3 regions of the Pedobacter sp. A2324 genome follow, and region 1 is predicted to be linked to each of the others. Evidence: riboswitches for the same ligand, from Rfam matches in the RefSeq annotation. Region 1 holds a riboswitch; each other region holds the start of a gene.
The links. A riboswitch is a leader RNA that binds a small molecule or an ion and turns the genes downstream of it on or off. The one in region 1 is predicted to bind cobalamin.
Positions count from the first base shown of each region.

Region 2: another riboswitch for cobalamin. It lies ahead of metE (5-methyltetrahydropteroyltriglutamate--homocysteine S-methyltransferase); the one in region 1 lies ahead of AC570I_RS04940 (PKD domain-containing protein).
Region 3: another riboswitch for cobalamin. It lies ahead of AC570I_RS17795 (TonB-dependent receptor plug domain-containing protein); the one in region 1 lies ahead of AC570I_RS04940 (PKD domain-containing protein).

Region 1 covers NZ_JCASSK010000001.1:1,198,126-1,205,457, forward strand. Annotated here, with positions in the region: gene AC570I_RS04930 (TonB-dependent receptor plug domain-containing protein) at 1-500, shown strand, start outside; gene AC570I_RS04935 (YncE family protein) at 497-1,633, shown strand; cobalamin riboswitch at 1,645-1,835, shown strand; gene AC570I_RS04940 (PKD domain-containing protein) at 1,992-2,915, shown strand; gene AC570I_RS04945 (DUF5074 domain-containing protein) at 2,928-4,031, shown strand; gene AC570I_RS04950 (glycoside hydrolase family 32 protein) at 4,507-6,162, shown strand; gene AC570I_RS04955 (hypothetical protein) at 6,251-7,332, opposite strand, start outside.
Region 2 covers NZ_JCASSK010000007.1:300,618-307,949, reverse strand. Annotated here, with positions in the region: gene AC570I_RS20580 (GAF domain-containing sensor histidine kinase) at 1-85, opposite strand, end outside; gene AC570I_RS20575 (response regulator transcription factor) at 205-591, opposite strand; gene AC570I_RS20570 (RNA polymerase sigma factor) at 861-1,532, shown strand; gene AC570I_RS20565 (hypothetical protein) at 1,651-1,932, opposite strand; gene AC570I_RS20560 (response regulator transcription factor) at 2,174-2,542, shown strand; gene metE (5-methyltetrahydropteroyltriglutamate--homocysteine S-methyltransferase) at 2,598-4,904, opposite strand; cobalamin riboswitch at 5,077-5,262, opposite strand; gene AC570I_RS20550 (Lrp/AsnC family transcriptional regulator) at 5,438-5,899, shown strand; gene AC570I_RS20545 (hotdog family protein) at 6,106-6,555, shown strand; gene AC570I_RS20540 (hypothetical protein) at 6,552-6,734, opposite strand; gene AC570I_RS20535 (hypothetical protein) at 6,968-7,332, shown strand, end outside.
Region 3 covers NZ_JCASSK010000006.1:129,114-136,445, forward strand. Annotated here, with positions in the region: gene AC570I_RS17785 (ABC transporter substrate-binding protein) at 1-863, opposite strand, end outside; gene AC570I_RS17790 (DUF6580 family putative transport protein) at 954-1,544, opposite strand; gene AC570I_RS17795 (TonB-dependent receptor plug domain-containing protein) at 1,576-3,444, opposite strand; cobalamin riboswitch at 3,543-3,735, opposite strand; gene AC570I_RS17800 (sigma-54-dependent transcriptional regulator) at 3,927-5,333, shown strand; gene AC570I_RS17805 (chloride channel protein) at 5,417-7,207, opposite strand; gene AC570I_RS17810 (RluA family pseudouridine synthase) at 7,246-7,332, opposite strand, start outside.

The DNA.
Region 1 (7,332 bases):
TGGCAGTACCAAGTGCCAATCTGTATCGTTGGACGATGTATAACATTGGCAAAGTAGCGATAAAGGGCGTTGAGATGAATATTCAAACGTTTTGGAGAATAGCCCAGAATCTTATTGTTAATGCATCCATCAGTTACACCTTTCAGCAGGCGAGGGATGTCACCGAGGGGGAAATTTATCCGTTTAATATCCCCTACGTTCCGGTTCATAGTGGCTCATTTGTTTGCAGTTTGGACTGGAACAGGCTGAAATTCAACTACAGTTATATTTATTCAGGTTATCGATACAATCAGCTGAGTACTGTGAACAACGCTGTTTACAATTATATGCAGCCCTGGTATACTCATGATGCTGGATTGGGCTACGGTATGAAGATATCCGGGAGGCCGATGAAAATGAGCCTGGAAGTCAATAATATTTTTAACCAGGACCGGGAAATGATTGCAAATTTCCCTATGCCGCGCCGCTTTTACCGTTTTAAAATAAGCTTTACGATATGATCAAGAACAAAATACCTTTACTTGTAAGTCTCCTTTTTATTGCGCTGCTGGGGGCGTGCAGGAAAGACCCGGGCGTAATCCCGGAGCAGAATCAAACTGCTTTCCCTGCAAATCCGCTGAGTGTGGTAAAGGGTATGTATGTACTGAACGAAGGCAATATGAACATGAATAAGGCATCGCTTGATTATGTTGATTTGCGCACTGGCATTTACCGTCGGAATATTTACGGACAAGCTAATCCTGAGGTTGTTAAAGGCTTGGGAGATGTGGGGAATGATATTGGGGTGTATGGATCGAAGCTTTATGTTGTGGTTAATGTTTCTAATAAGCTGGAGATTCTGGATGTTAAAACAGCTAAGAAAATCAAGCAAATTGACATTCCCAACTGCAGGTACATCGCTTTCGATAAAGGCAAAGCTTATGTGAGTGCTTACCTGGGTAAAGTAGGCGATCCGAATGCGCCGAATGGTAACATTTCGGAGATTGATACCGCTACACTTGAAATCAAACGTAAAGTAGAGGTTGGGCGCCAGCCTGAAGAAATGGCCGTTGTTGGAGAAAAACTATATATAGCCAATTCAGGTGGTTATAGTCCGCCAAATTATGAGCGGACCATTTCCGTAATCGATCTGACCAGCTTTACTGAAACCAAAAGGATTGATGTGGCCATTAATTTAAGCAGGTTAAAAGCCGACCGATATGGCGATTTATATGTGACATCTAGAGGAGACTATTATAACATCCCCTCCAGATTGTTTGTGATTGATACCCGTACTGATCATGTTAAAAAAACTTTTGAAATTGCGGCCAGTAACCTGTGGATTGATGAAGATACCGCTTACATCTTTGCGACTGAATGGAGTTACATTCAACAAAAAAACACCATCAGCTATTCGATGATTAACGTTAAGGATGAAACGGTTATGAGTAAAAAATTTATTACCGATGGAACCGATTCGCAGATAAAAATTCCTTACGGGATCATTGTTGATCCCCATACCAAGGATGTTTACGTAAGCGATGCGAAGGATTATATTACCCAGGGTACACTTTATTGTTTCGATGCCAATGGTAAGAAGAAATGGTCTGTTATTACAGGAGATATTCCGGCGCATTTCACGTTTGTGTATTAAAGATTAAATTTTACCTTTGCCACGCTTTTGGTTCCCGGCTTTGTTCGGGATTAAAAGGGAATACGGTGAAACTCCGTAACTGTCCCGCAACTGTAAGCGTCATAACGATTTTCTATTCTCGCCACTTTCGTGTTTCAAAGCATGATGGGAAGGCAGAAAATCGGACGTAAGTCAGGAGACCTGCCTAATTGCATTATGATTTGTAGTCCTCGGGGATTGGGACTAACAATGAGACTTTAAGTTTAATAATCATTTTTTAACCAGGTTTTGTCGCTGCTTTTGCCGATGAGGTTGAGCATGTTGAATTATACCCTGCTTTATGCGTGTGTATTTTTCAGCTGCCGTAAATACTTTTACTATGAAAATCAACTTTCCCGGAATTTTGATTCTATCCACTATGTTGCTGATTTCCTGTAAAAAAGAGGTGAGCGAGGTAAAGGAGGAAGAGAATCCGGTTGTTCATTCATCTCCCTACATCAATAAGATTTACGAATTCAAGCAGGCTCCCGGACAGTTTACCAACGACCTGGTTAAAACAGATATTCTGATCGGTAGCGCGGGCAACGGCCTGGTTTCACTTGGGGCTTACGGTGGTTTTATTGTTTTTGGTTTTGATCATCCGGTTGAAAATGGTTCAGGTGCCGATCTGGGAATTTATGGCAATCCCTTGATTGCTTCGGGTATGGAATTCTCTGAGCCTGGAATTGTTTGTGTGATGAAGGATGAAAATAAAAACGGTTTACCTGATGACACCTGGTATGAGCTTGCGGGGAGTGAGTATAATGCCTCTACAACAATTAAAGGTTATACCATTACCTACCACAAGCCTGCTACACTGAGTGATGATATCCGGTGGACAGATAACCAGGGTAAGGAGGGGCTGGTATTGAGAAACCAGTTCCACAGCCAGGATTATTTCCCGTCCTGGGCAACGGGCAATACCATCTCCTTTAGCGGAACCCTGGTGAAAAATACGCTGGTGGCTGGGGCTATACTCAGCAATAAACCATTGGCATATGGTTATACCGATAATGGTTCGAACGAATACCTCGCCTTGCAGGAACAATTTGGCCGGGGTTACAATACATTTGATATTGACTGGGCGGCAGATGCTGCGGGGAGAAAAATCGCCTTAAGTACAATCGATTTTGTGAAGGTGTATACGGCACAGAACAATAATGGAAACCCTTTCTATCCGGATCTCAACAATGAGCGGTCGAGGTACATTGGTGAAATCTCAACCGAATTTGGAGGTGCCGCAGATCTGAAGCTTTTAAAATAAAATAATATACAAATGAAACATTTCAAAACTAAAAAACTATTAATTGGTGCTGTATTGATCAGCTCGGTGCTTTACTCATGCAAAAAGGATACCGTAGAGGAACCAGTTACAGATACCGCTGCACGTAAATATGAAAATGGTTTTTTTGTCATTGGCGAGGGCTCTTATGCTCAGAATTCGGGTGCGGTAAGTTTTTACCGCTATGGCGATGATACCCTTTCCATCCGCGCTTATGAAAAAGAAAATCCTGGAAAGATATTGTCTAACACGGCTAAAACTTCTACCCTTCAGTTTGCATCGGTAATTAATGGCAGCATTTACTTACTGTGTAAAGTGAACGGGCCTATTGTGAAGGTAAACGAATACACTTTAAAGGAGGAGGCCAGATATGTACAGGAATCCAGTAACTGGAGAGGCATCATTAAGGTAGAGGGCACAAGGGGTTTGGTGAGTGCGAACGATGGCGTTTACCAGATTGATCTGAACACCCTGGCGATCCAGAACAAATTATCTGCGGTTGGTGCAGTGAATACCGGCGACATGTGGAAAAGGGGCGATTATGTTTATCTTTTACAATCTAACGGCGCCAAAATTGTATCCGCGGGTAATTACTCACTTGCTAAAAGTTATTCAAATATTACACGGGGATTTGCCCAGACTCCAAATGGCAAAGTATGGGGATCTACCGGCTCGCGTCTGATAGCGATTGATCAAAATCTTGATACTGCCGGTGTAGCATTGCCGGTAGCTGTAGGTACATTTGGTCTTGATGCACCTACCAGGCTCACCGCATCGACTAAGGAGAATGCAGTTTTCTACCATTCAGGAACTTCTATCTATAAATATGTTGATGGTAATGCATCATCTTTAAGTCAGCCATTCATTACCATTACGGACACTCCTTTTATGATTTACGGTGCTATCCGTTACGACCGGAATAAAGATTATATCGTGGTCAATGGCATTCAGGGCTATGGGGCTGCCTCAACCGTTAATTACCTCCTGATCTACAACGCCTCAACCGGTGCCTTGGTTAAGAAAATCAGGTATGGAGGCGATGGTGTGGTAGCAGATTTCAGCAAGATATTTTTTAACGACATCGCTGTCTTCCACTAATCTTAATTATAGTTACGTTCTCTGGCGCTACCCAAGTCATTGGGGGCGCCTCTTTTGTTTTCGGGCAAGGTTTGAGAGCTCATCAGTCATCTACTGTATTAACTCCCAGGCAAGTTATGGTCAATTTCGGGAATTTTACGGGTGGTGTTGTGGCCACGTTTTGGTGTGCGCTGACGATTTTGGAGGCAGCAGGGGGTAACCTTGCGCAGTCCCCGGCGGTGCTAAAAGCCTTCGTAGTGGAGCATTCCCGAGGTAGACCCGGAGTTGTGTTGCAGTTGTTGTGAGGTTGGTGTAGACTGGACGTGGACAGGGGGTAGACTTGAGGTAGAGAAAAGGTGGACTAGTTAATAAATTTTTTGGGGACGTGATCATCAGGAATATCGATGATGACCTTGAAAGAATATAGTGCTAATGTAGCAAAAAAAGAGGAGATTACATCCTGATTTTTTATTGTAAAAAAGATAACTTAGTTGATATGAAAAACATAACCTCTACTTTCAAATTCCTCGTTACTGTATTGATGCTCGGTATATGTAACCAGATAAATGCGGCAGAACTTACCATCAAGGTGACAAAACAATACCTGAATTTGCCTATTTCGCAGCAGCAGGAAAGAAAAAAGATGACTTTTGAGGTGAATGGTAAAGAAGAGCGGTCGTTTGTAATCCGCCTAGCGAATGGCGCTCCTGAATACTGGGTGTTTTGTGATGTAACTGCGTTGAAAGGGAAAATGATTAAAATCAGTTATGAGGGTGATGGAAGTGGCTTGACTAAAATCTATCAGGCTGACGAAATTAATGGACAGGATGTTTTATATGAAGAGAAAAACCGTCCACAGTTCCATTTTACCACGAAGCGGGGCTGGATCAACGACCCGAACGGAATGATTTTTTATGAGGGAGAGTATCACCTGTTTTATCAACATAACCCCTATGAAAGAGAGTGGGAAAATATGTCGTGGGGACATGCAGTGAGTAAAGATATGGTACACTGGCAGGAATTGCCTACCGCTTTGTTTCCGGATGCTTTGGGTACCATGTTTTCGGGTTCGACGGTAATTGATTATCAGAATACTGCTGGTTTCAACAAAGGAAAAACCCCGGCAATGGTAGCCGCTTACACGGCAAATACAGCCGACAAACAAACGCAGTGCATTGCTTATAGTCTGGATAAAGGCAGGACCTGGACGAAGTACAGCGGGAATCCGGTTATTGATTCGAAGGCAAAATGGAACAGCGTAGATACTCGGGACCCCAGAATATTCTGGTATAAACCGGGCAAGCATTGGGTGATGGTATTAAACGAGCGTGACGGGCATTCGATCTATACTTCGGATAACCTAAAAGACTGGGCGTATCAAAGCCATACAACGGGTTTCTGGGAGTGTCCGGATTTGTTTGAATTGCCTGTTGACGGGGATCAAAGCAAAAGAAAATGGGTGTTGTATGGGGCATCGAACAATTATATGATCGGGTCGTTTGACGGGAAGAAGTTTACACCTGAGGCCGGGAAATACTACTCTGTTACCGGAACGATATACGCCGCTCAAACTTTTACGAATATGCCGGAATCAGATGGCCGCCGTATCCAGATTGGCTGGGGCAGGGTGAATCACCCGGGCATGCCTTTTAACGGTATGATGCTGTTGCCTACGGAACTGAAGCTAAAGACCACAAAGGATGGCGTACGTTTATTTAGCGAACCTGTTAAAGAGACTGAACAACTGTTTACTCGATTGAATAAATGGTCGGCTTTAAGTGCTGATCAGGCAAACAGTCATTTAAAACCTTTTGCAGATGAAGGCACACTACGCATCAAAACTAAAATCAAATTATCGCATGCGACGAGTGCAGGTATTAGTTTAAACGGGCAGAAAATATTGGATTATGATATGAATTTTAATCTGGTGAACGGAATGTTTTATTCTCCTGAAGACCTGACGAGCATGGAGCTATCTGCTGACATTTACATTGACAAAACATCAATTGAGGTTTTTATTGATGGTGGTGCTTATTCATATTCAATGCAGCGTAAAACAGACGATCAGAATAAAGAGGGCTTTCGTTTCTGGGGGACCAATATTGAGGTTAAGGCACTGGAAATGTTTTCAGTGAAGTCAATTTGGAAGTAGCGGCAGGGAAGGCACAAAACGATATTGGCATAGCTAACTACCGTTTTGTGCCACTTGCTTTATATTTTATTGCTTTAAAGAAATGAGGTTAATCCAATAAGGTCCATGTTTTGCGGGCCTGTACCTGTTGTACTACCTGCTGTTCGGCAACGACGATATTTTCCTTACGCTGTCCGATATATTCCAGTCCGCTTAACTTATTCCATAAGGCTACGAGAACAGATAAGAACTCGTTAACGGTTACCATAGACAGATGGATTTGTTTATGGTCGTACACCAGCTCAATGGTTTTAGCAAGCAGTTCTTCAAAATTACCGGGGGTAACATCTTTCCATTCGTAGAAGTATTTTAACAATTCTTCCCGCTCGCGTGGATCGATTAACTTGATCGCGGTGAAGAAGATGTGCGCCAGGCTGGAGAAATATCCTACCAGCATGGATGGTGATTCGCGGTGTGCCACATTGCGGTAATCGTAAAAAATAGCGGCAATGTAGTCGACCACTTTTTCGGAGATGAGGCGGATATTTTTGCCCAGGGGTGTGATGTTATCTCTCCCTCCGGTTTTGTCGATAATTTTAAAAGAGGCCAGTTGCAGATCATTCAGCAAAACACTGAACGTTTCGTAATAGCGGATTAAGGCCGGGTGACTGGTTATGGTTGCACTAGGTGCAATATATGATCTGTTGATGGTTAGTCGGCCATTTTCATGGTATACCTGACCTATGGTAAGGAAGTAGTTGTCGGGTACCTGACTGGCGATTTCACTTTCGGGTAATACCACAATGCTATAAGCTTTTGCCAGTTCGGGATATCGCAGGGGGCTTTCTTCAGGATCAGGAATTCCTGCGGGCACCCGGTTGAAGGGATTTACGACGAGGAGGATTACATAATTGCGTGGTTCAGACTGTCCGAAATAATGGTTGTGGACCAAGTTGTCCATGGCATCGCTCTGGAGGATATCAATGTGGCAACCTTCAGGGGTTACGGCATTACAATATTTAACCCTGATTTCGATGTGATTTGTTGCTTTCTCCGTAATCTCGATTTCATGGGAGCTGTTGTATCCGGCGAAAGGGGGTAGAAAGCCGTAATTACTGTTATTGAGGTGCAGAGATGCCGCATCGCGCACAAAATCTTGCAGATAGAGGTCGCTGCTGGTAAAATGACCGC
Region 2 (7,332 bases), on a different contig from region 1:
CTACGTCCAAAATGTTAGCGATTATGGGAATTTTTGCAACGGACTCGATATCAAGTTGAATATCCGCTTTACTGATGCGTTTCATACCGACTAAGTTTAAAGGATTGAAGTCCTCTAAATCAAAGATAGCAAATTGAATTGCATATCCAAACCAGCACGAAGCAATCTCGGCTTTATATAATGATTGTTACTTTTAAGGGGCGGCTAGGCTATATGACCAAATGCCTGATTATCTACACGGTGTACAAAATCACCAATATCAAAAGGCTTGGAGATAAAATCCTGGGCAGCACAATCATGCAATACATCTACGCGGGAGTAATTCGCGCTCATCATCAACACAGGAATAGCACAAGTTGACCGGTCAGCTTTTAAAATTTTACATACGTCGATACCATTACCATCAGGAAGCATTACATCAAGGACAAAAGCATCTGCATGCGATTCAGGTGCTCCTTTCATAAATGCGCTAACGGTAGCGAAACTACAAACCTCATAGTTTTCTGTCTCTAATAAAAATGTGATAATTTCTCTGATATCATCATCATCCTCAAGTATACATATTTTCTTTTTATCAACATTCTGTTTCATCTTTTTCCCTTTTTCCTTATCCGGAGTACATACCCAACAGGCATTCGCCAAATAAGTTTTATTTATCTGATATTATAGCACTTAAGATTGATAAAACATGAATGGTCCCATGAAAATTCAAGCCTAAAGCAGGTTGCTGCTAACCAGAAACAAGAGAAATGCTAACTAAAAGACGTTAAATAACACTAAAAGCTCTAAAACAGAGCGATTAAGAGTAAATGAAACTATTTCTAAAAAAACCTGTTCAACGCTATATAACAAGTCGCCTCATGATTGGATTTATACTCGCCACACCATCTAATAACGCTAAAGCGAACAATAGCGGAGCTGAAAGGCAAGAGCAGGTACTCGTTTCACAACTTCAGCAGAAAGATCGTGGGGCTTTTAAAAAGTTATACAAAATGTATGCTGCCAACTTGCTTGGTGTGATTACACTCATTGTTAAGCAACATGAAACCGCAGAAGATTTGCTTCAGGAATCCTTTTTAAAAATATCGAGAAACATCGCCAGTTACGATGAAAACAAATCCCGGCTTTTTACCTGGATGCTAAATATTGCCCGCAATACGGCAATTGATCACATCAGAAAAAAATCGACTAAACAGGAAACTCAGCACGTTGATCTGGATGAATCCATGGCACAGCTAAATACAAGCTTCTTTTATTCAATATACACAGATGGTATAGGAATTAAAAAGATAACCACAGCATTACCTCATAAACAACAGCTGATTATCGACTTGGTTTATTATCAGGGGTACTCCCACTCTGAAGCTGCCGAGAAACTAAACATACCGCTTGGCAGTCTTAAAACATCATTGCGTGCAGCAATACTGCTGCTTAGAAAATCGTTTAATAATGAGCAAAAATCTTCTGGTTCATTTTCTCTACAGCAGGATATAGTTCCACAACGCGCTGTTGCTTCACATCATTTCTTTTAAGAAAGCGTTGGTAATGCCGGCTTTCAGAAATTTGTTTGTGCACGTATTGTTTCAAAACAGGGAAATTAAGCAAAATGCTTTGGATAGAAACGCAATCAAACGGTTTTTGGTTCAGAAATCAGTTCACATCTTCATCGGGGCTTACAAGTGACGAGCTAAAATCCTTGATATCAACAAAGCCTAAAAATTGGGCCAGGCTATTTAACACAAATTGAGAGTTCTGGTGTTCGGGCTGATCCAATTTAAAGAAACGTTTCAGATTTGTTTGAGATACATAATTTTTAGTTTCTCTAAAAATTTGCTCCGAGACATGTAAGCAATCCTGAGCGTCCAGCTTTTGCATTCCGTACTTCACGCAAACCTGTTTTCTAAGCTCTGTTTCAAGGTCATTACTATTCATCTGTTATCGAATTAAGTTACCCCTTTCTAAATAACACACACTACATACAAATGTTTCATAAAGATCATTTAACAACTGGCAGCGCTGAATGCCAGATAAGTGACTTATTCTTTAAACATTATCAAAGTAATGAGATTATATCTCATTAACTGGCAGCATTATTGTCTATATACCAGTAGTTCTGATCAATAGCCGTCGAAATCATATAACAAGAGGTAATGTTGATAGTGGAAGATGTATTATGGAAAAAAAAGTAATGATCATTGATGATGACCGGGATGCAATGAAAGCAATTAAGGATGCATTAACAGCAGATGGGTGCATGGTTAAGTCAATTATGACTATTGATGACATTTATCCAAATTTACATAGCTTTAAACCTAACCTTTTCATACTCGATATTAACCTCAAAGGTGGAGATGGACGCAGTCTGTGTAATAAAATTAAAGCTGATTTGTCTTATCATCATATTCCAATTGTGCTGCTTACCTCGCTTGATTTTGAAAAAATCGGAGAAATTGATTGTGAAGCGGACGCGATACTTGGAAAACCAATCGACATGAAAAATTTGAGCCTTACCATTAACAACCTGATCGGAGACTTATCGTAATAAAAATTAGTTAATCTGGTAAGCGCATCCCGGGCAATCCGGGATGCGCTGTATTTTAAGCCAGGTTTTCTAAACTGATCTGCTCTCGAGCCAGTTTTGCAGCAGCTACGAGATTTATTAACGCGGCTTTTGTCTCTGGCCATTTACGGGTTTTCAAACCGCAGTCTGGATTTACCCAAAGGTGTTGTGCAGGAAGCAGGCTTGCTGCTTTTGTAAGCAATAAAGCCATCTCTTCGGCACCAGGAACTCGTGGCGAATGAATATCATACACTCCCGGGCCGATTTCGTTAGGGTAGTCAAAATCTGCAAAGGCCTCGAGAAGTTCCATCTGCGAGCGCGAAGTTTCAATTGTAATCACATCCGCATCCATAGCTGCAATATGCTGAATAATGTTATTGAATTCGCTGTAGCACATATGCGTGTGAATTTGTGTGTCATCCCCCACCCCGCTTGCCGAAATCCGAAATGCGTTCACCGCCCATTCAAGATATTTGGCGTGTTTGGACTTTCTTAAGGGTAAGCCTTCACGTATGGCAGCCTCATCAATCTGAATGATACCAATCCCAGCTTTTTCCAATGCCAGAACTTCATCCCGGATGGCAAAGGCTATTTGATTGGTTGTAATATCCCTTCCCTGATCATCACGTACGAATGACCATTGTAAAATGGTTACCGGGCCCGTAAGCATGCCTTTCATCGGCTTTGCAGTTTGAGCAGCAGCAAATTTACTCCAGCGTACCGTCATGTCTTTCGGGCGGCTCACATCGCCATAAATTACCGGCGGTTTTACGCAGCGGCTTCCATAACTCTGCACCCAGCCATTCTTTGTAAACAAAAATCCATCCAGCTGCTCGCCAAAATATTCCACCATGTCGTTACGCTCGAACTCTCCATGTACCAGCACATCCAGTCCAATTTCTTCCTGCCAGCGTATAGCCGCTATTGTTGCATGTTCTATAGCCTCTTCATACTGCGCAAGGGTCAGATCGCCTTTTTTGTATCTGGCACGCATCTGGCGTATATCATCTGTTTGTGGAAATGACCCTATTGTTGTTGTAGGGAACGCCGGAAACTTGAACCGCTCATGATGCAATTGCTGACGTATTGCAAAAATACTTTTACGGGTTGAGTCTGCATCTGTGATTCCGGCAATACGATCCTTCACTACTTGTTTATGTACTTTCTGAGAGCTGCGGCGGTTTTCAATTGCTAACTGGTTGGCTTTGAGCAAATCAGCATTTCCTTCAGCAATTTGACGGATTTCACTCACCTCAGTTAATTTTTGGCGTGCAAAAGCCATCCAGTTTTTTATTTCCGGATCAATAGCAGTTTCAAGTTCAAGATCAATCGGACTATGAAGCAATGAACAGGATGGGGCAATCATTACTCGGTCTTCGCCCAACAATGCTACTGCCTTAGCAACAAGAGAAAGCGACTTTTCATAGTTATTCTTCCAAACGTTACGCCCGTCTACTACCCCTAAGGAAAGTTGTAATTTTTCAGGAATCAGTGCCAGCACATCGTCCAGCTGGTCAGGAGCCCTCACAAGATCGATGTGCAAGGCTGATATTGGAAGGTTTACGGCCAATGCTGTATTATCCAACAGTGCCTCAAAATAAGTAGCGACTAGTAATTTTACCCCGCTTACCCTATTAGCAATAGCCCGGTATGCATACTCAAAAGCCTCTTTGTCTTTTTTTGAAAGATCGAGCGCCAGGCAGGGCTCATCCAACTGAATCCATTCTGCTCCCTGTTGTTTCAGACGGTTGATTATTTCAATGTAAACCGAAACCAGCTTTTTAATCAAGTCAATCCGTTCAAAACCCGTTTCTTTTTCTTTACCCAACAGCAGATAGCTCACCGGCCCCAGCAATACTGGCTTTGCTTTCTCTGCTAATTGCTGCTTTGCGCTGTTGTATTCACAGAATATATTTTCATTAAATATCCGAAATTCCTGATCTGCAGTAAATTCAGGCACAATGTAATGATAATTGGTATCCAGCCATTTGGTCATTTCCATTGCCGTGATATCCAAACCATCTTTTTGATAACCACGGGCCATGGCGAAATAGAGATCAATTTCATTGTTGCCCTTCACCTGCGAGAGTACAGGCGAGTAACGTTGCGGGATTACACCCAGCAAAAAACTCGTATCCAATACCTGATCATAAAAACTGAAATCATTGCATGGGATAAGGTCAATACCGGCATCTACCTGGGTTTGCCAGTTCTCTTCCTTAATGATACGTGCAACCTTATTGAGTTCCTTAAGGTCTATTTTACCTGCCCAGTATTGCTCGCAGGCTTTTTTCAATTGTCGTTGGATCCCTATCCGCGGGTATCCCAGATTTTGTGTTAACATATTTCAACTTTTTAAATGGTAAATAATCATTGTAAAAAGTTCGCACATCATCTCAGGATGTTTCGCGTAGAATGAAAAAAAGAAAAACACAGACGCAGGCGATAGCCCGGCTCATCCAGCAGGATTTACCATCATAAGTACTCATCTGACTTTAAGCTTCAATCGCGAAAGCATCGTCAATTCGAAACAGGCAGGTATCCTGACTTGTAACAGTTTCTATCATCCTTCCCGCCAAATGAGCAGTGGACATCCCTGGATAAAAACCTTTTTGTTACTTACAGTTGCGCGACAGTTCGTGATTTACACACGATTCCCTTTTCATTTACAGCTAAGTAAAACCTTTTTCAATTGTTGAAATATGCAAAGAACTCTAATTATTACAAATCAGCTTTAAACTGCAACAAAAATACATCTGAAGATCATTATTCTTTTAAAAATGTAAAGTTCAGTTATATTGTCTATTTTTAACTATATTTAAAGCAAATTAAACTTTTAATAAATTATATTCAACGCCATTAAAGAAAATTATTCTGATGACTGAACTTGATGAAACCGACTTGCTGTTGTTAAAGACCCTCGCAAACAATTCAAAACACACCAATAAGGAACTTGCAGAAAAGGTAAATCTATCACCTTCTCCAGTTTTCGAAAGGATTAGACGACTCGAAACCGCCGGATATATCAAAAAATATATTGCCATTCTGGATGCGGGGAAATTCAATCAGGGATTCATCGTATTCTGCAACATTAAGCTGAAGCAACACGACAAGAAAATTGGTAACCGCTTTGTAGAAGATATTATGAATATTGATGAGGTGGTGGAATGCTATAATGTCTCGGGAGACTACGACTTTATTCTAAAGGTTTATGCCAAAGACATGAAACACTATCAGGACTTTGTGTTCAATAAACTTGGTTCTGTTGAAAGTATAGGCAGCACACACAGTACTTTTGCTATGGCCGAAATTAAAAATACACACAACATTAGTTTTTAAACTTACTTATCTACTGAGTCTCAGCTTGAACTTTTAGCGATAGAAAGTTATCTAAACGAGGTAATTTCATTCGTCAATTGGCAAAAATAAAACTTGGTAACCATTATTATGATATATTAGCTTTTTATTCAGATGGGAATGTTCAGCGGAGATATTTAAACTTTGAGACTACGTCCAGATTGTATTGATATTATATTATAAAGGTAATGGTGATTATTAGTAGTTTTGAAGAATACAAGTCTTATTTAGGAATCCAAATTGGGCAATCCAAATGGCACAAAATAAACCAGCAACAAACCAACAGGTTTGCTGATGCAACGGATAATTACACAAGTGACAACGGTAAAGCTAAAGAACAAGCACCAGTTGATTCTGAATTTGTACCTGGGTATCTGACGTTATCGCTGATCCCTTATTTGTGGAAACAAATAGCAGACATCAGGGATGTTAAAATGGAGGTAAACTACGGGATAGAGAATTTCAAATTTAATCAGGAAGTCCGCGTTGATGACGAGGTAATGCTGCGCGCCAAGCTAATATCAATCTCCGATCTTCGCGGGATCACTAAAGTTGTTATTCAGGCAGATCTCGATATTAAAGGATCAACAGTAACTGCTTACACAGGTAACGTGGTTTTCTTATATCATTTTAATTAGGTCTGATACGCTAAGATGCGGAACATCTCACGAATCATCGCTTGTGATAGTTTCTGCTTAACCTGGTGCTGCATCAGGTATTCATCAGAAAAATTCTCACCTAATTCATCCATAATAAAGGCATATCTGGCCTTTAATTCGATAAGATCAATCTGTATGGATAAAGATAGCTCCTGCATAGTACAAAGCTATAAAACCCGTTTATCAATCGGAAGAAATTAATCAGATGTTAATAAAAATACATTAACTACTCAACATACAGATTTAAGCTGATGTGAGCTTTTCAAGTTACGGCATAAGCCCTACTGCTGAAAAACCTTAGCTTTCATATTCTTGCCAGGATAGCCTTTTTGAGCTATTTACAAGGGCTTGCCATATTGGTAATTTTGAAGAATTAATTTTCCTTTTATCAATGAAACCTAAACACTTTTTAATTGCATTAGCCATTCTGGTTATACCATTATCACTACTCGCTTCCCTTTATGTACCCAAAGGCATTAAAGCCCGGAAACATGAGCAAACCATGAAATTAGCACCTGTAGAAACCGATCACGTTACCCTTGAGGATGTGCAAAAAAAAACCTTTTATATTGAGGACAAGCAACCTATTGGAAGTACAGTTTATTACTGGAAATTACGATCGGGTAATCAGGTAATCAATTTTGAACATGTACCCGACAATATCTTTTGGAAATGGAATGTGAATGAAGCCGTTCCCGCTGGCGTGATTCTTAAATTAATGAGAATTGATGAGCAAATACATGAAACCTACAATTT
Region 3 (7,332 bases), on a different contig from region 1:
GGATGAAACATGCACGACAACGCCTCTATCCCATCAACCAGCGTACCAATACTGGGTTGTGTAAACATATCGAAGTCCGCAATATAAACCTGATTGGATTTAACAGCTTCAAGATCATTCCATCCATCCTTCCGGCTTAATAATTCCATTTCCAATGTACTCCGGTCTACATCGAAGCCGCAAGGTGCTATCACAAGTACTTCAGGATTGTACTTTCTGATTTTATCCCATTGGGTAACAATAGAATCGCCGGCAGGATTGGACAGCATATCCACTCCGCCGGCAGCGGCGATCTGAAAAGGAATCCAATGACCGCAGTTGTAAATAGGCTCAATCCACTCCATTAGCATGGTCCGCTTTAATGGTGCCTTATTCAGCCTCAGCTGATCAAGAATATAATCAGTTCTTGTTTGCAGCCGACTAAGATATCTTAATGCCACTTCTTCTTTACCCAATGCCCTTGCAATGGTAATGGCACAAGTATAAACGTCCTGCAAGTTGTTAGGCGACAGAGGAACAAGTAATGGTTGTTTGCTGAGTTTCATTACGGCTGTTTCAGTACACACCGTATCGATATTACATACCTCACAGAGGTCTTGTGTAAACACGATATCAGGAGAGATACTTTCCAATAAGTCATCGTCAACCCAGTACAGGCTTTTTCCCTGTGACTTGGAAGCAGAAAATATCCGGTCAATCTCAACGCTTGAATAATTTTTACCCTCTAAAATACACCGTACAACTTTTGGTAACCCGGCTGCTTCTTTAGGACATTCAAAAGTTACCCCGTAGAGATGATCCTGAAGACCCATATCATAGATCATTTTGGTTGCAGCAGGGAGGAACGATACTACTTTTAACATAATAAATAACTTTAGTACAAAGTATAAAGATAAAAAAAGTCCCCTTTCGATTTGCATCAAAAGGGGACCTTATCTTTATTTTAGTTTTAATCAGGCTTGTTGCGCGCTAAATTTCAGTACCGGGTATTTGGCCTTCAAGATCTCGAAAGCACCAAATAAGATAGCACCGTAAATTAAAGTTCCCTCAAGGAATCTGATTTCAAATGGGATTGCCCGTTCCAAACAAAGCCAGAATCCTTCAAGGTCCTGAGTGTAGGATGGATTTCTAAACCACACGCCAAAATCAGTAACGATCCAGTGGATCAATACAATAGATAAAGTGGAGGCCAGCAGGCTAACAGCATTGATTTTGTTTAACAATACACGTCCAACCAATACCATTAAGGCAAATGCAAAGTAGGTCCAGTACCAGCCTTCATATAAAAAACCATTGCTATATTCTTTGAAGATAGTTGCCGACAATATGAAATCGCTTAAAAATAAACTTAATAGAGGAAATGCAAAAGCTTTTAAATGGTCTTTAAAATAAGCTCCGCCAAACAAGGCAACCGCCCCTATCGAAGAGAAGTTCGCGAACTTCAAGGCATCAGAGTTAAATGTTACCAGTAAACGGAATCCTGTAATTACAAGAATCATTAACAGTAATATTAAGGTACGCGGATTGAATTTTAGATTCGACATATTTATGTTATTTATACAAAGTTAAATCTTCTTAGTGGATATTAAAAATCACACCCGTATTAAAATTAAATCCGAGGCTGTTATATCCGATAATCTCATTGTATTTCTCGTTCAAAATGTTTTTTGCATCGAAGAAGAGCTTTATACGTTTTTTCGCCAGCGCATATTCCGCATATGCGCCTAACAATTTATATGCTGGCAGGTTGTCTACAGTGTAGGTTGTGAAATTTCCATCGCTACGCGTACCAAAATATCGGTAATTTGCACTTATAAAAAGGTCATTTGTAGCTTGTACACCTGCCGTTAAACCAAAGGTATGTTTTGGTCTGCGAAAAAGATAATCAGCAATCGCATTATCAACGAAGTTAAATTCATTCCCTTCAACGTATGCGTAATAACCATTGATATTGAATTTACCTAGCTTTACAGCCGGTTCTAATTCAAACCCTTTTGTTTTCTGGTTGATCTGATTAATGTATCCATTCGGGAAAGCATAAATAATTGCATCGGTTAAATCGCGTTTGTAAGCCGCCGCACGTAAACTGAATTTGTCATCGGCAAAACTGAAGTTAACACCGGCTTCATAATTTTGCGATTTTTCTGGTTTCAGAGCCAGATTCGCTCCGAATTGTCCGAAAAGCATGTTTAAAGTTGGTATTTTAAATGCCGTTGAAACCGTTCCAAACAATTTAATCTCCTTTATAATGTTGATACTTGGTGTTATCGAATAAGTATAGTTTTCGCCATATTGCTCGTGCTTATTGTACCGTCCGCCAACTTCTAAATTAAAAATACTAAGATCATGTAAAAACAATGAACCATAAGCAGCAAAAATATTGGTTTCAGGTTTGTTATTAGCAGAAGAAAGCTTCATCACACGGTTATCAATACCCACCAGGAGGTCTAGTTTATTTCCTAGCTTTTGGTTGTAAAATAAATCAAGTAACGAAACCCGGCCTTCAGTAATACTAGGATACTGACTGTGTGCATCGTTTCTGGTTCCTTCATAGCTGTAGTTCAAAGTAACTTTTCCGGTTGCAAATTCATACCTTGCATTTGTTCCGGCCGCGAAATTCTTCAATATCGAGTAATTGTTGGCATCAGCAAAAGCACCACCATCGAAACTATAGTTTCCATAATAATATCTTACAAAAGGGTTAATCGAAAAGTGATTATCCAGCTTGATTCCAAAATTGGCATTCAATGCGTCAGTCTTAAACCCGTCCTTGTCGAACGTAGTAGTGTTACCGGCTGGATTTGCAGCTTCAGAGATGCCATTAGTTTTAGCATGGGTATAATTGATGTTATAAGAAAATCCCTCCACTCCACCGTTTAAACCAATGGTTCCTTTGTAGGTTTCATAGCTGCCAGCACTGGCCACACCGTAAATGGTGTTTCCTTTTGGCCCACCTTTTTTAGTAATAATGTTAATTACACCGGCTACGGCATCCGATCCATAAATGGTTGACTGCCCGCCACGTAAAATCTCAATATGGTCTATTTGATCAATTGATAAAAGCCTTAAGTCGAAAGCACCGCCATTTCCCGAAGGATCGTTCTGTACAATGCCATCTATTAAAACCACGGCATAAGCACTGCCTGCTCCCCTGAAGAAAACAGATTTATTAAGGCCTGGATTACTGCTTGATCCGGCAACTATTATCCCCGCCTGCTCGCTGATCAGCTCAGGTAGTGATTTTCCATTGCTTCTGTCTAACACTTCCCTACTGATGATGGTGACCACTTTACCGGTTTGCGATTGTTTCTGGTCATTTTTTGTAGCACTGATGACAACGTCTTTCAACTGGACGCTGTCTTGGTTTTGTGCTTTAGCCAGCTGGCTAAACGTTAGCTGTGCAAGCCCTAGACCGGCAGCAACTAATACTGTTTGTTTGTTCATTTGATTGTGAGTTTTGCCCACAGCCAACAGATTCGAAAAGGAAATGAAAATACTTCAAAAGTTGGTACCTCAATCCTAGCTTCAATCCCCGAAAGCTATGAAATTATACGCTAAAGGCAGGTCTTCTGACTTACTCCCGGCTTTCCGGCCTTCCCGCTTCAAAACTGAAACAGTGGCGAAATGAATGAAAACCCGTTATGAAGCTTACAGCTGCGGGACAGTTACAGAATTACACTGTATTCCCTTTTAATTCCGGTTGTATAGCCGGAAACCAAAAGCGTCGCAAAAGTAGTAAAATAAAGGGATATGTAAAATGAATGTGGCGAAAGCTCCAATCATTCCACAGCGGTACTTGCCCATATGAAAAATTTAACAAAACCTTTTCGCCTGATTCCCGTTTATAGCCTAAATCATTGTATAAAAAACTATACATTAATTTAAAAGTAATATATTCGCATATCAATTGAACAAACAATTACCAAATGGCCAAACTATTAATTATTGATGATGAGCGGGCTATAAGAAGCACCTTGCGCGAAATTCTGGAGTACGAAAATTACGACGTCGACGATATTGATAATGGTATCGATGGACTTGAAATGATCAAAAAAGGTAATTACGACCTTGTCCTTTGTGATATTAAAATGAATAAAATGGACGGCATGGAAGTGCTTGAACAGGCACAGGTCATCAAACCTGACCTCCCATTTATCATGATCTCTGGCCATGGTACTGTTGAAACTGCTGTCGAAGCCAGTAAGAAAGGTGCCTTTGATTTTATTTCCAAACCACCTGATTTAAATCGACTTTTAATCACCGTACGCAACGGCTTGGATCGTGGAACATTGGTAACGGAAACGAAAGTTTTAAAGCGTAAAGCCAGTAAAACCCGAGAAATCCTGGGCGAATCGGATAGTATTTCTAAAATAAAAGAAACCATCGAACGTGTTGCTCCTACCGAAGCTCGTGTTTTAATTACCGGTGCGAATGGAAGTGGTAAGGAATTAGTTGCCCGTTGGTTACATGAAAAATCTAACCGCGCAGATAGTCCTCTGATCGAGGTTAATTGTGCTGCCATCCCCTCAGAGTTGATCGAAAGTGAATTATTTGGCCACGAAAAAGGGTCATTTACATCAGCTGTAAAGCAACGTATAGGTAAATTTGAACTGGCTAATGGTGGAACCTTATTTCTGGATGAGATCGGTGATATGAGTCTCTCAGCCCAGGCTAAAGTTCTTCGTGCATTACAGGAGCACAAAATCTCACGTGTAGGTGGAGAAAAAGAAATTGATGTGAATGTGCGGGTATTGGCTGCAACAAATAAAGATTTGTTAAAAGAAATCGAAGACGGGAATTTCCGGATGGATTTATATCACCGCCTGAACGTAATCAACATTCATGTTCCTCATTTAACTGAACGTACTGACGATATTCCTGTTATTGCTCAAAACTTTTTAGAAAGTATCTGCGGTGATTATGGCATGCCAGTCAAGCGAATCAATGAAGGTGCTATGGCTGCTTTGCAGGCATTGCCGTGGACGGGAAACGTTCGTGAATTACACAATATGATTGAGCGTTTAATTATCCTAAGCGATAAAATAATTACCGAAAATGATGTTCGTGCCTTTGCCAACCCAGGCGGAGGAACCAATATCGGAGCGGCTTCCAGTACGCAGATTGCCAATGCAACAGGTGATACAGGTTTATCTTCTTCTTTCGATAGCTTCAATAACTTCCAGGATTATAAAGACCACGCAGAAAAAGAATTTATCAAGTTTAAGCTGGAGAAAAATAATTGGAATGTTTCAAAAACTGCCGATGAAATCGATATCCAGCGGAGTCACCTTTACAGTAAGATAGAAAAGTTTGGATTGAAACGGGCAGAGTAGTCTGGCCTTAAATTAGCCCTATATGAAAAGCCGGCCTGAATGATCATCATTCAGGCCGGCTTTTCATATAATAATCCTATTTCTTAATCCATATAGTCATTTTGCCGCATTAGTAAGGCTCTGTATTTATTGAATATTGCGGTTTTGGAAACAAATCCTTTGTAATGGTTTGCTTCATCTACAACAGGTAGAATCCATGCATTTTCCTGTTCCATTTTTTCAAGAACCTGCTTCATGTCCTCATACTCATTAATAATATTAGGTGCCTGTTGAACAAGGTCTGAAGCCTTAACTATTTCCTTGCCTGGTGTGGAGAGAATCTCGTTAAAAAAATCCTCCATATAAATGATACCTTTAAAATCTCCAACCTCATCTGTAACCGCACAAATATTCTTGTGCGACTTAACCATTTCGCTCATTTTTAGTGATATAGTATCATTAAGCTGAAGTGTAGGGTAAGTTTTCTCAATAAGGTATTTAAGCTTCATCTGACTCAATACTGTGCTGTCTTTATCATCGTGTGATAGAAGTTCACCCTTGTCTGCCAAAGCTTTGGTGTATATCGAATGTTTCTGAACACTGCGGTTAATGGCATATGAAATCGCAGTTGTAATCATCAAAGGAACCATTAAAATGTACCCCCCTGTAATTTCCGCAATCAGAAAAATTCCAGTCAATGGGGCATGCATGATTGAGCCTAAGGCTCCAGCCATTCCTGCTACAATAAAGTTAGGGACATTTAATTGAGCAACACCTGAAAGATTAACTGAATACGCAAACACAAAACCAATTAAACCACCCATAATAAGGCTTGGTGCAAACGTTCCACCGTTCCCACCTGCGCCCAGTGTAATTAATGTCGCAGCCGATTTCATAAAAACAGTTACAACAGTAAACAGGATCACAATACCAGTGATATTATTGTAGTCCGAAAAGATACTGTTGTTAATTACCGTAAGGTAGTCCCCCTTTAATAATGAATTTATGGTAATATAGCCCTCGCCGTATAGCGTAGGAAACAAAAACACCAATGCCCCCAGCATCAGTCCACCTATCACCACCCGTGTATAAGGATGTTTGATTTTGTAGAAAAAACTTTTTATTGCGTAATTAGCTTTGGTGAAATAAATCGAGAATAAACCGATTAATCCGGCTAAGATGACATAAAAAAATAATGCATTCACCTCCCAACCTTCGGTAATCAGGTAAAAAAGTTGTTGTGTATAAAATAGCCTGGCAACTACAGCTGCTGTTGCAGCAGACAATAACAAAGGAATAAAGGCAGGTATCGTAAATTCAGGCAATAAAATTTCAATGGCAAATACAATTCCTGCTACCGGACTGTTAAACGCACCGGCAATTGCAGCAGCAGCACCACAGGCAACCAGCATCGTAACTTCCCGGTAGGATAGTCCTAGTGTTCTACCTAAATTTGAACCTATGGCCGAGCCACTGGTCACAATTGGCGCCTCCAACCCTGTCGAACCACCAAATCCAACAGTAATTGCTGCAGTAATAATTTGAGAATAGATATTGTGAGGTTCTATCTTACTTGATTTTTTCGATATCGCGTATAACAAAGGTGTTAAACCTGTTTCAAATTTCGTTTTCCGAATAAAGTATTTAATATATAATACGGTCAGAAATACCCCGATCATTGGAAATATAAAATACAGGTAGTATTTATACTTCCAGTGCCAGTCTGACTGAAGAAATTCTTCGATGTGATGTGTTAAACTTTTAAGAACTGCAGCAGCCAGGCCTGCTAGAACCCCAACAACAACAGCCAGTATTACTAGGAAATTACGATTTGATATTTTAGATTTTCTATACTGGTTAATCGTATCAAGGTAATTTACAAAGCGAATATACATTTTCTGTTATTTATTTACGTTCTTTCATACCCTGCAACTTAAGCATCAAATTTGTCAAGCAGCTTAATCAAGGTTGAATAATCTTTTGGGTACGGTGCATCAATAATAATATCCTGATCATCGAG